2 linked regions of the Piscinibacter sp. HJYY11 genome follow. The protein of the gene in region 2 interacts with the protein of the main gene of each other region in a pairwise test. Links are inferred from orthologs where the notes say so. Each region holds a gene or a part of one and is shown on either strand. Other genes may lie near its edges.

What was found.
Region 1: the proteins of JI745_RS25305 (region 2) and glnK interact in binary tests that used the Escherichia coli proteins (3 or more experiments, as listed by UniProt). The link is inferred for Piscinibacter sp. HJYY11 from one-to-one orthologs.

The regions. Positions count from the first base shown.
Region 1 is NZ_JAERQZ010000001.1:3,636,800-3,641,620, forward strand. The notes cover bases 1,002-3,954. They hold glnK (P-II family nitrogen regulator), read right to left. Parts: upstream 2,671-3,954; coding sequence 2,332-2,670; downstream 1,002-2,331. Other genes in these bases: JI745_RS16915 (ammonium transporter), read right to left, coding at 1,002-2,302; JI745_RS16925 (TorF family putative porin), read right to left, coding at 2,697-3,461. In the rest of the region: gshA (glutamate--cysteine ligase), read right to left, coding at 1-643; more of JI745_RS16915, read right to left, coding at 803-1,001. UniProt on the Escherichia coli protein: Involved in the regulation of nitrogen metabolism. Regulates the activity of its targets by protein-protein interaction in response to the nitrogen status of the cell.
Region 2 is NZ_JAERQZ010000002.1:365,187-369,312, forward strand. The notes cover bases 1,009-4,126. They hold JI745_RS25305 ([protein-PII] uridylyltransferase), read right to left. Parts: upstream 3,825-4,126; coding sequence 1,209-3,824; downstream 1,009-1,208. Other genes in these bases: ahpF (alkyl hydroperoxide reductase subunit F), read left to right, coding at 1,009-1,160; map (type I methionyl aminopeptidase), read right to left, coding at 3,833-4,126. In the rest of the region: more of ahpF, read left to right, coding at 1-1,008.

The DNA.
Region 1 (4,821 bases), on a different replicon or contig from region 2:
CATAGGCCTGGAAGTGGTTGGTCTTGCGGCGCACTGCCCAGCCGGCGTGCAGCGGCGGCAGCAGGTACTGCTCGTGCAGGCCTTCCAGCACCTTCGGGATGCCGGCCGACAGGTCGTTGTTGAGCAGGATGGTGCAGGGGTCGAAGTCCTTCAGCCCCAGGCGGCCGCGGGTGCGGATCAAGGGCTCGAGCATCAGCGAGCTGCCGTCGGGCAGGTCGAGCTGGGTGGGCGACTTGATGGTCTCGTCGAGCGTGCCCAGGCGCACGTTGAGTCCGGCCTGGTGAAAGATCTGCTTCAGGCGCGCGACGTTCGAGAGATAGAAGGTGTTGCGCGTGTGACGCTCGGGGATCAGCAGCAGGTTCTTCGCCTCGGGGCAGATCTTCTCGATGGCGGCCATCGCGGCCTGCACGGCCAGCGGCAGCATTTCCTGCGTGAGGTTGTTGAAGCCGCCGGGGAAGAGGTTGGTGTCGACCGGCGCGAGCTTGAAGCCCGCATTGCGCACGTCGACCGAGGTGTAGAAGGGCGGCGTGTGCTCCATCCACTCCAGCCGGAACCAGCGCTCGATGGCCGGCAGCGATTCGAGGATGCGCTGCTCGAGTTCGTTGATCGGGCCGGTGAGTGCGGTGATGAGGTGAGGAACCATGGCAGGGGCCCGAAGAAAGACAGGGTGGAGTGCTTGGAATTCTAGGCAGATGGGGTGCGATGCGGCGTCCACAAGCACCGCACCGGAAGCACGAGCAAACGGCGCACCATGAAAAAAGGCCACCATGCGGTGGCCTTTCAGTTGGCAGCAAGTGCCTGCTTACTGGTGGTATGCGGTTTCGCCGTGCGACGTGATGTCCAGGCCTTCGCGTTCCTCTTCTTCCGGCACGCGCAGACCGATCACCAGGTCGACGATCTTGAAGGCGATCACCGAGACCACGCCCGACCACACGATGGTCAGGAGCACAGCCTTCAGCTGGATCCAGACCTGGGTGCCGATCGGGTTGGAGATGACCGAGGCCGTGACCCAGTCGCCGACCAGGCCGGGGCCACCCAGGGCCTGCGTGTTGAACACGCCGGTCAGGATGGCGCCGACGATGCCGCCGACACCGTGCACGCCGAACACGTCGAGCGAGTCATCCGCGCCGAGCAGCTTCTTCAGGCCGTTGACGCCCCACAGGCAGGCGAAGCCGGCGACGAAGCCGATCACGATCGCGCCCATCAGGCCGACGTTGCCGGCAGCCGGGGTGATGGCCACCAGGCCAGCCACGGCGCCGGAAGCGGCACCCAGCATCGAGGCCTTGCCGCGCATCAGCGCTTCACCGATCGACCAGGCGAGCACCGCCGCGGCCGTGGCCGAGAAGGTGTTCATGAAGGCCAGCACGGCGCTGTTGCCTGCTTCGAGCGCGGAGCCGGCGTTGAAGCCGAACCAGCCCACCCACAGCAGCGAGGCACCGACCATGGTCAGCGTCAGCGAGTGCGGGGTGAAGGCTTCCTTGCCGTAGCCCACGCGCTTGCCGATCATGAAGGCACCCACCAGACCGGCGACGGCGGCGTTGATGTGCACCACGGTGCCGCCGGCGAAGTCGAGCGCGCCCCACTGCCAGATCAGGCCGGCCTTGGCGGTCATCGCGTCAGCCACTTCCTTGCTGGCGTAGGCGTCCGGGCCCATCCAGAACCAGACCATGTGGGCGATCGGTGCGTAGCTGAAGGTGAACCAGAGCACCATGAACAGCAGCACGGCGCTGAACTTGATGCGCTCGGCGAAGGCGCCGATGATCAGGCAGCAGGTGATGCCGGCGAAGGTGGCCTGGAAGGCCGCGAACAGCAGCTCGGGGATGTAGACGCCCTTGCTGAAGGTGGCCGCCATCGCGAAGGTGCCGGCGCTCGAGTCGAACAGCCCCTTCATGAACAGCCGGTCGAAGCCGCCGATGTACGCGTTGCCTTCGGTGAACGCCAGGCTGTAGCCGTAGATGCACCACAGCACGACGATCAGCGAGAAGGTGACGAGCACCTGCATCAGCACCGACAGCATGTTCTTGCTGCGCACCAGGCCGCCGTAGAACAGCGCGAGGCCGGGCACCGTCATCATGATGACGAGCAGGGTGGCGACGATCATCCAGGCCACGTCGCCCTTGTTGGCGACGGGGGCCGCCGCGGCGGGTGCCGAAGCGGCTTCGGCGGCCGAAGCCGCAGCAGGTGCAGCGACGGCTGCCGCCGAGGCAGCCGCCTCAGGGGCCGAAGCCGCCTGGGCCATCACGGCCCCGCTGAAGCCCAGGACCGCGAGGCCCAGGGCGAGGGTTGCAATGAGTTTCTTCATGGTGGGTTGTCTCTCGTTCGTCTTGTGCGTCAGAGGGCGTCCTTGCCCGTCTCGCCGGTGCGGATGCGCACCACTTGCTCCAGCGGCGAGACAAAGATCTTCCCGTCGCCGATCTTGCCGGTGCGTGCAGCGTTCTCGATGGCTTCGATCACGCGGTCGATCAGCGCGTCGTCGACGGCCGCCTCGATCTTCACCTTGGGCAGAAAGTCCACCACGTACTCCGCGCCGCGGTACAGCTCGGTGTGGCCTTTCTGACGGCCGAAGCCCTTGACTTCGGTCACCGTGATGCCTTGCACGCCGATGGCGCTGAGGGCTTCACGCACTTCGTCAAGCTTGAAGGGCTTGACGATGGCAGTCACCATCTTCATGGTTCTCTCCAGTGGTTACGGGTGGGTTAGAAGGTTCGCTTGATGCCGAAGAACACGCCGTCCTTGCCGAGGTTGGCGCCACTCGGGTCGTAGTAGGCATGGCCGTTGATGTTGGCCGGGACGGTCTTGGTGTTGGTGCCGACGAAGGAGAGGCTCACCACGGTGCCCGAGATGTCCTTGCTGAGCGTCAGCGAGTAGTCGGTGTACGAGAGCGTGCTGGTGTAGCCCTTGACCTTCTGGTAGCCGACGTGCGGGGTCAGGCTGAAGCCCTCGGGCAGGCTGAAGGTGGCGCTGAGGTCGAGGTAGCCGCTGCCCTTGCTGTCGCGGTTGCCGAAGAGGTTGCTCGTCGAGTGCGAGTACTTCAGCGTGGCCGGGCCGTAGGTGACGGCGCCATACACCTCGGTGGTGTTGGGATCGTCGTAGACGCTGCTCCAGGCCGGGGTCTCGGCGTCCGGGTAGATGTACTGCAGCACGCCGACGTCGAGCGTCAGGCCCGACACCACTTCCTTCTTCCAGCCGGCGTAGACGTCGATCTCGACGGTGGAGTCACCGCCCGAGTCGCGGATCCACTTGATGGTCGAGCCCCAGGTGCCGATGTAGAAGCCGGCGGGCAGCGCCAGGTCGGCGCCGAACTGCAGGGCCGGCTCGAAACGCGTCTGGGAGATGCCGCGGTAGCGGTAGTCGGTGACCGCGCCGAGGTTGAAGCTGAGCGGGCTGGCGTCTTGGGCAAAGGAAACGGCAGGCAGAGCCGAGCCCAGGGTGGCCAGAACCAGCAACGACTTTTTGAGCATGTAGTGTTCTCCGCGTTCAGAGTGGGTTTGGGGGCGGAGCCACGGTTTGCAGCTTTTGTGCCATGGTCGTTTTGGGGCGTCTCGCCCCAAAAGCGGATTGGCCCTCTCTGTTTCGCTCCAGTTCGGTGCCAAAAGCGGTTCTGCGGGTCGGTTTGGCACGATGGCGGTGCAGATCCGACCTTTGCGGGATGGCCGGCGCTTGGTGCCTGCGGACAATGCGTCCGCATCAAAACAAGGCGGCGCAGCCGCCACGCAGGGAGAAATGCATGTCACTGGCGGTGATTCACAGCCGCGCGCTCGACGGACTGGCGGCGCCCGAGGTCACGGTCGAGGTCCATCTGGCCAACGGGCTGCCGAGCTTCACCTTGGTGGGCCTCGCGGACACCGAAGTGAAGGAGGCGCGGGAGCGGGTGCGCGCCGCGCTGCAGAACAGCGGACTCGAGTTTCCGTTCAACAAGCGCATCACCGTCAATCTAGCCCCCGCCGACCTGCCGAAGGAAACTGGCCGCTTCGACCTTCCCATTGCGCTCGGCATCCTGGCCGCCAGCGGCCAGGTCGATGCGGCGCTGCTGGGGCGCTACGAGTTCGCGGGCGAGTTGTCCTTGTCGGGCGAGTTGCGCCCGGTGCGGGGCGCGCTGGCGATGGGGCTCGCGCTCAAGCGCAGCGTCGGGGCGGCGGCCCGCGCGCTGGTGTTGCCACAAGGCAGCGCGCAGGAGGCGGCACTGGTGGAGGGCCTGCCGATCTATGGCGCGGCGCACCTGCTCGAGGTGGTACAGGCGCTGCGCCCCGGCGAGCCTTCTGAACGCGCCGAGCTGAAGCGGGCGCAGGCGAACGCGGTGCCCGTGGGTGCGGCGGTGCCCGACCTGCGCGACGTCAAGGGGCAGTCCGGCGCCAAGCGTGCGCTCGAAGTGGCCGCGGCCGGCGGCCATAGCCTGCTGATGATGGGGCCGCCCGGCACGGGCAAGTCGATGCTGGCCCAGCGCTTCGCTGGCCTGCTGCCGCCCCTCACACAGGACGAGGCGCTGGAGTCGGCCGCAGTGCTGAGCCTGTACCACGGGTTCTCACCCGAGCGGTGGCGGGTCCGTCGATTCCAGAGCCCGCACCACTCGGCCACGGCGGCGGCGCTGGTCGGTGGTGGGTCGCCGCCTCGGCCGGGCGAGATTGATTGAAACCTATTTATTTCAGAATGATTGGCACTAGTTCGGAATATGCGCTGCCGAACGTCTAGAAATGGTCCGCATTGGATCCCTGGAAGCTAAGTGGCTGGCACCTGACAGCTCCGCGTCTCCACGTGAGACCAGCGCTTCATCCCTAACTTGAACGAAGCTCAGCTGCGGTAGCGCTGCTATACCTCGTTATG
Region 2 (4,126 bases):
CGGACGTGGTCCAGGCGCTGAGCCTGATGGCCGTGCTCAACCCGAAGGTGAAGGTCACCATCGTCGACGGCGGCCTCTTCCAGGCCGAAGTGGAAGAGCGCCAGATCATGGCCGTGCCGGCCGTGTTCCTGAACGGCGAGATGTTCGCCTCCGGCCGCATGACGGTCGAGGAGATCGTGGCCAAGCTCGACACGAAGTCGGGTGAGCGCGAGGCCGCCAAGCTCGATGCACGCGAGCCCTACGACGTGCTCGTGGTCGGCGGTGGCCCGGCCGGCGCCGCAGCAGCCGTGTACGCGGCGCGCAAGGGCATCCGCACCGGCGTGGCGGCCGAACGCTTCGGCGGCCAGGTGAACGACACACTGGCGATCGAGAACTACATCTCGGTGCTCGAGACCGACGGCCCGAAGTTCGCCATGTCGCTGGAGCAGCACGTGAAGGCGTACGACGTCGACGTGATCAACCTGCAGCGCGCCGAGAAGCTGATCCCGGCGGCCCAGCCGGGCGGCCTGGTCGAAGTGCAGTTCGCGAGCGGCGGCTCTTTGAAGAGCAAGACGGTGATCATTTCCACCGGCGCCCGCTGGCGCAACGTCAACGTGCCCGGCGAGCAGGAGTACAAGAACAAGGGCGTGGCCTATTGCCCGCACTGCGATGGCCCGCTGTTCAAGGGCAAGCGCGTGTCGGTGATCGGCGGCGGAAACTCGGGCGTCGAGGCCGCGATCGACCTCGCGGGCGTGGTGTCACACGTGACGCTGTTCGAGTTCGCCGACAAGCTTCGCGCCGATGCCGTGCTCGTGAAGAAGCTCGAGAGCCTGCCCAACGTGGTGATCCACACCAACGCGCAGACGACCGAGATCACCGGCGACGGCCAGAAGGTCAACGGACTGACCTACACCGACCGCGCGACCGGCGAGTCGAAGCACGTCGAGCTCGAAGGTGTGTTCGTGCAGATCGGCCTGGTGCCCAACACCGAGTGGCTGAAGGGCACGGTGGAGCTGAGCCGCTTCGGCGAGATCGTGGTCGATGCCAAGGGCGCGACCTCGGTGCCGGGCGTGTTCGCCGCCGGTGACGTGACGACCGTGCCGTTCAAGCAGATCATCATCGCCGCCGGGGATGGTGCGAAGGCAGCGCTTGGTGCCTTCGACCACCTGATGCGCAGCTGATGTCCCTGCTCCCGATGAAAAGCGGCGCCTCGTGCGCCGCTTTTTCCTTCAGGGGGTGATCGCGTCCAGCAGCTCGGTCTCGACCTGGATCTGCAGCTTGTTCTGCTGCAGCGCCGAGCCGTCGATCAGGAAGGTGTCTTCCACCCGCTCGCCCAGCGTCGTGATCTTGGCAAGCTGCAGGTTGATCTTGTGCTCCGCCAGCACGCGGGCAATGGAGTAGAGCAGGCCGGAGCGGTCGCTCGTCGAGACGCTCAGCAGCCAGCGCTGGGCGCGCTCGTCGGGGCGCAGCGTGACACGCGGCGTGATGGGGAAGGACTTCACACGACGTGACAAGCGGCCACGCGACGGCTCGGGCAGCGGGCCCTCGGCCTTCAGAGCCTGCGTCGCCTGCGTCTCCACCAGCGAGATCAGGTCGCGGTAGTGGTGGTCGAGCGTCGGGCTGATCACCTGGAAGGTGTCGAGCGCGTAGCCGGCCTTCGTCGTGTGGATCTTCGCGTCCAGGATGTTGAAGCCGGCGCTGTCGAAGTAGCCGCAGATGCGGGCGAAGAGGTCAGGGCGATCCGGTGCGTAGACCAGCACCTGCAGGCCTTCGCCCAGCGACGACAGGCGGGCCCGCACCACAGGCTCTTTCGAGTCGACGTGGCGGAACAGCGAGCGGGCGTGCCAGGCGATGTCGCCGGCGTCGTGACGCACGAAGTAGCTCAGCTCCAGCGTCTGCCACAGCGGGCCCTCGGTGCCGGGCAGCAGCGAATAGAGGTTGAGCGTGTGCCGCGCTTCCTGCTTGCGCGACTCGATCTCGGCGTCGACGTTGGGCCGGGAACCGCCCAGCGCGCGCAGCGTGAGCCGGTACAGGTCTTCCAGCAGCTTGCCCTTCCAGGCGTTCCACACCTTGGGGCTGGTGCCGCGGATGTCGGCCACCGTCAGCAGGTAGAGCGCGGTCAGGCGGCGCTCGGTGCCCACGAGCTTGGCGAAGCCTTCGATCACCTCCGGGTCGCTCAGGTCCTCTTTCTGCGCGATGCGCGACATGGTGAGGTGGCCCTTGACCAGGAACTCGCAGAGCTGCGTGTCGTCGCGCGTGAGGCCGTGGTCGCGGCAGAAGCGGCGCACCTCGGTGGCACCGAGGTCCGAGTGGTCACCGCCGCGACCCTTGGCCACGTCGTGGAAGAGGGCGGCGATGTAGAGCACCCACGGCCGATCGAAGGTCGACGCGAGCTGCGAGCAGAACGGGTACTCGTGCGCGTGGTCGGCGATGAAGAAGCGGCGCACGTTGCGCAGCACCATCAGGATGTGCTGGTCCACGGTGTAGACGTGGAAGAGGTCGTGCTGCATCTGCCCGACGATGCGGCGGAACACCCAGAGGTAGCGCCCGAGCACCGAGGTCTGGTTCATCAACCGGAAGGCATGCGTCTGGCCTTCGGGCTGCTGCAGGATCTCCATGAAGGTGTGCCGGTTCACCGGGTCGCGGCGGAAGTCGCCGTCCATCACCTCGCGGGCGTTGTAGAGGGCGCGCAGCGTGCGTGCCGAGAGGCCCTCGATGCCGTGCGTCTGCTGGAAGACGAGGAAGGTCTCGAGGATGGCGTGCGGGTTGCGCTCGTAGAGGTCGTCGCTCGCCACTTCGAGAAGGCCGCCGCGGTCGAGGAAACGCTCGTTGATCGGTTGCATCGGCGCGTCTTGCACGCCGTGGATGCGCTCCTCGATGTTGAGGACGAGGATCTGGTTCAGCTGGGCCACCGCCTTCGCCGCCCAGTAGTAGCGGCGCATCAGCACTTCGCTCACTCGCTGGCCCTTGGGCGCGGTGTAGCCGAAGCTCTCGGCCACGGCGGTCTGCAGGTCGAACACCAACCGGTCTTCGCGCCGGCCCGCGACCATGTGCAGCCGCGCGCGGATCAAGCGCAGCACGCCTTCGTTGCGCTGCAACTGCTTCACTTCGAACGGCGTGATGAGTCCCTTGCCAGCCAGCTCCGTCCAGCTGCGGCCGAGGCCTGCGGCACGCGCCACCCAGATCAGCACCTGCAGGTCGCGCAGGCCACCGGGGCTTTCCTTGCAGTTGGGCTCCAGCGAGTAGGGCGTGTCCTCGTACTTCTGGTGGCGCTGGCGCATCTCGAGCGTCTTGGCGCGGAAGAAGGCCTTCGGGTCCATCGCGGCGTCGTAGGCGCGGCGGAAGGTTGTGTAGAGCTTCTTCGCGCCGCACAGCGGGCGCGATTCGAGCAACGCCGTCTGCACGGTGACGTCGTTTTCGCTCTCGGCCATGCACTCGCCGACGGTGCGCACGCTGGAGCCGATCTCGAGGCCGATGTCCCAGCAGGCGGTGATGAAACCTTCGATTGACGACTTGAGCGCGTCGTTGGCGCCGATGGTGGAATGCTCGGGCGGCAGCAGCACCAGCACGTCGACATCGGAGTGCGGGTAGAGCTCGCCACGGCCGTAGCCGCCGACCGCCACGAGCGCCGCTCCCGGCGGCATCATGGCGTGCTCCCACAGCTCGGTGAGCGTCTCGTCCACGTGTCGCGCCAGCGCTCGCACCAGGCGACCGGCCTCGGTGGCCGAGGCACGCGACTGGCGGAAGTTGTTCAGCAGCGCCGCCTTGCCTTCGCGGAAGCGGGCGCGCTGCTCGCTGATGCTGCGCCCGACGGGCGCGCTCGGTGCTTCGGCCACGACCGACATGGCCGTGCTCAGACGCTGGCGGCGACGGGTGGTGTGACGAAGGCCGGCGGCGGCGGGCTGCCGGCCGACAGCGTCAGCACTTCATAGCCCGTCTCGGTGACCAGCACCGTGTGCTCCCACTGCGCCGAGAGCGAGCGGTCGCGGGTGACGATGGTCCAGCCGTCGCCGGTCTCGCGGATCTCGCGCTTGCCGGCGTTGATCATCGGCTCGATGGTGAACACCATGCCCGGCACCAGCTCCTCGAGCGTGCCGGGGCGGCCGTAGTGCAGCACCTGCGGCTCCTCGTGGAATTTCTGGCCGAT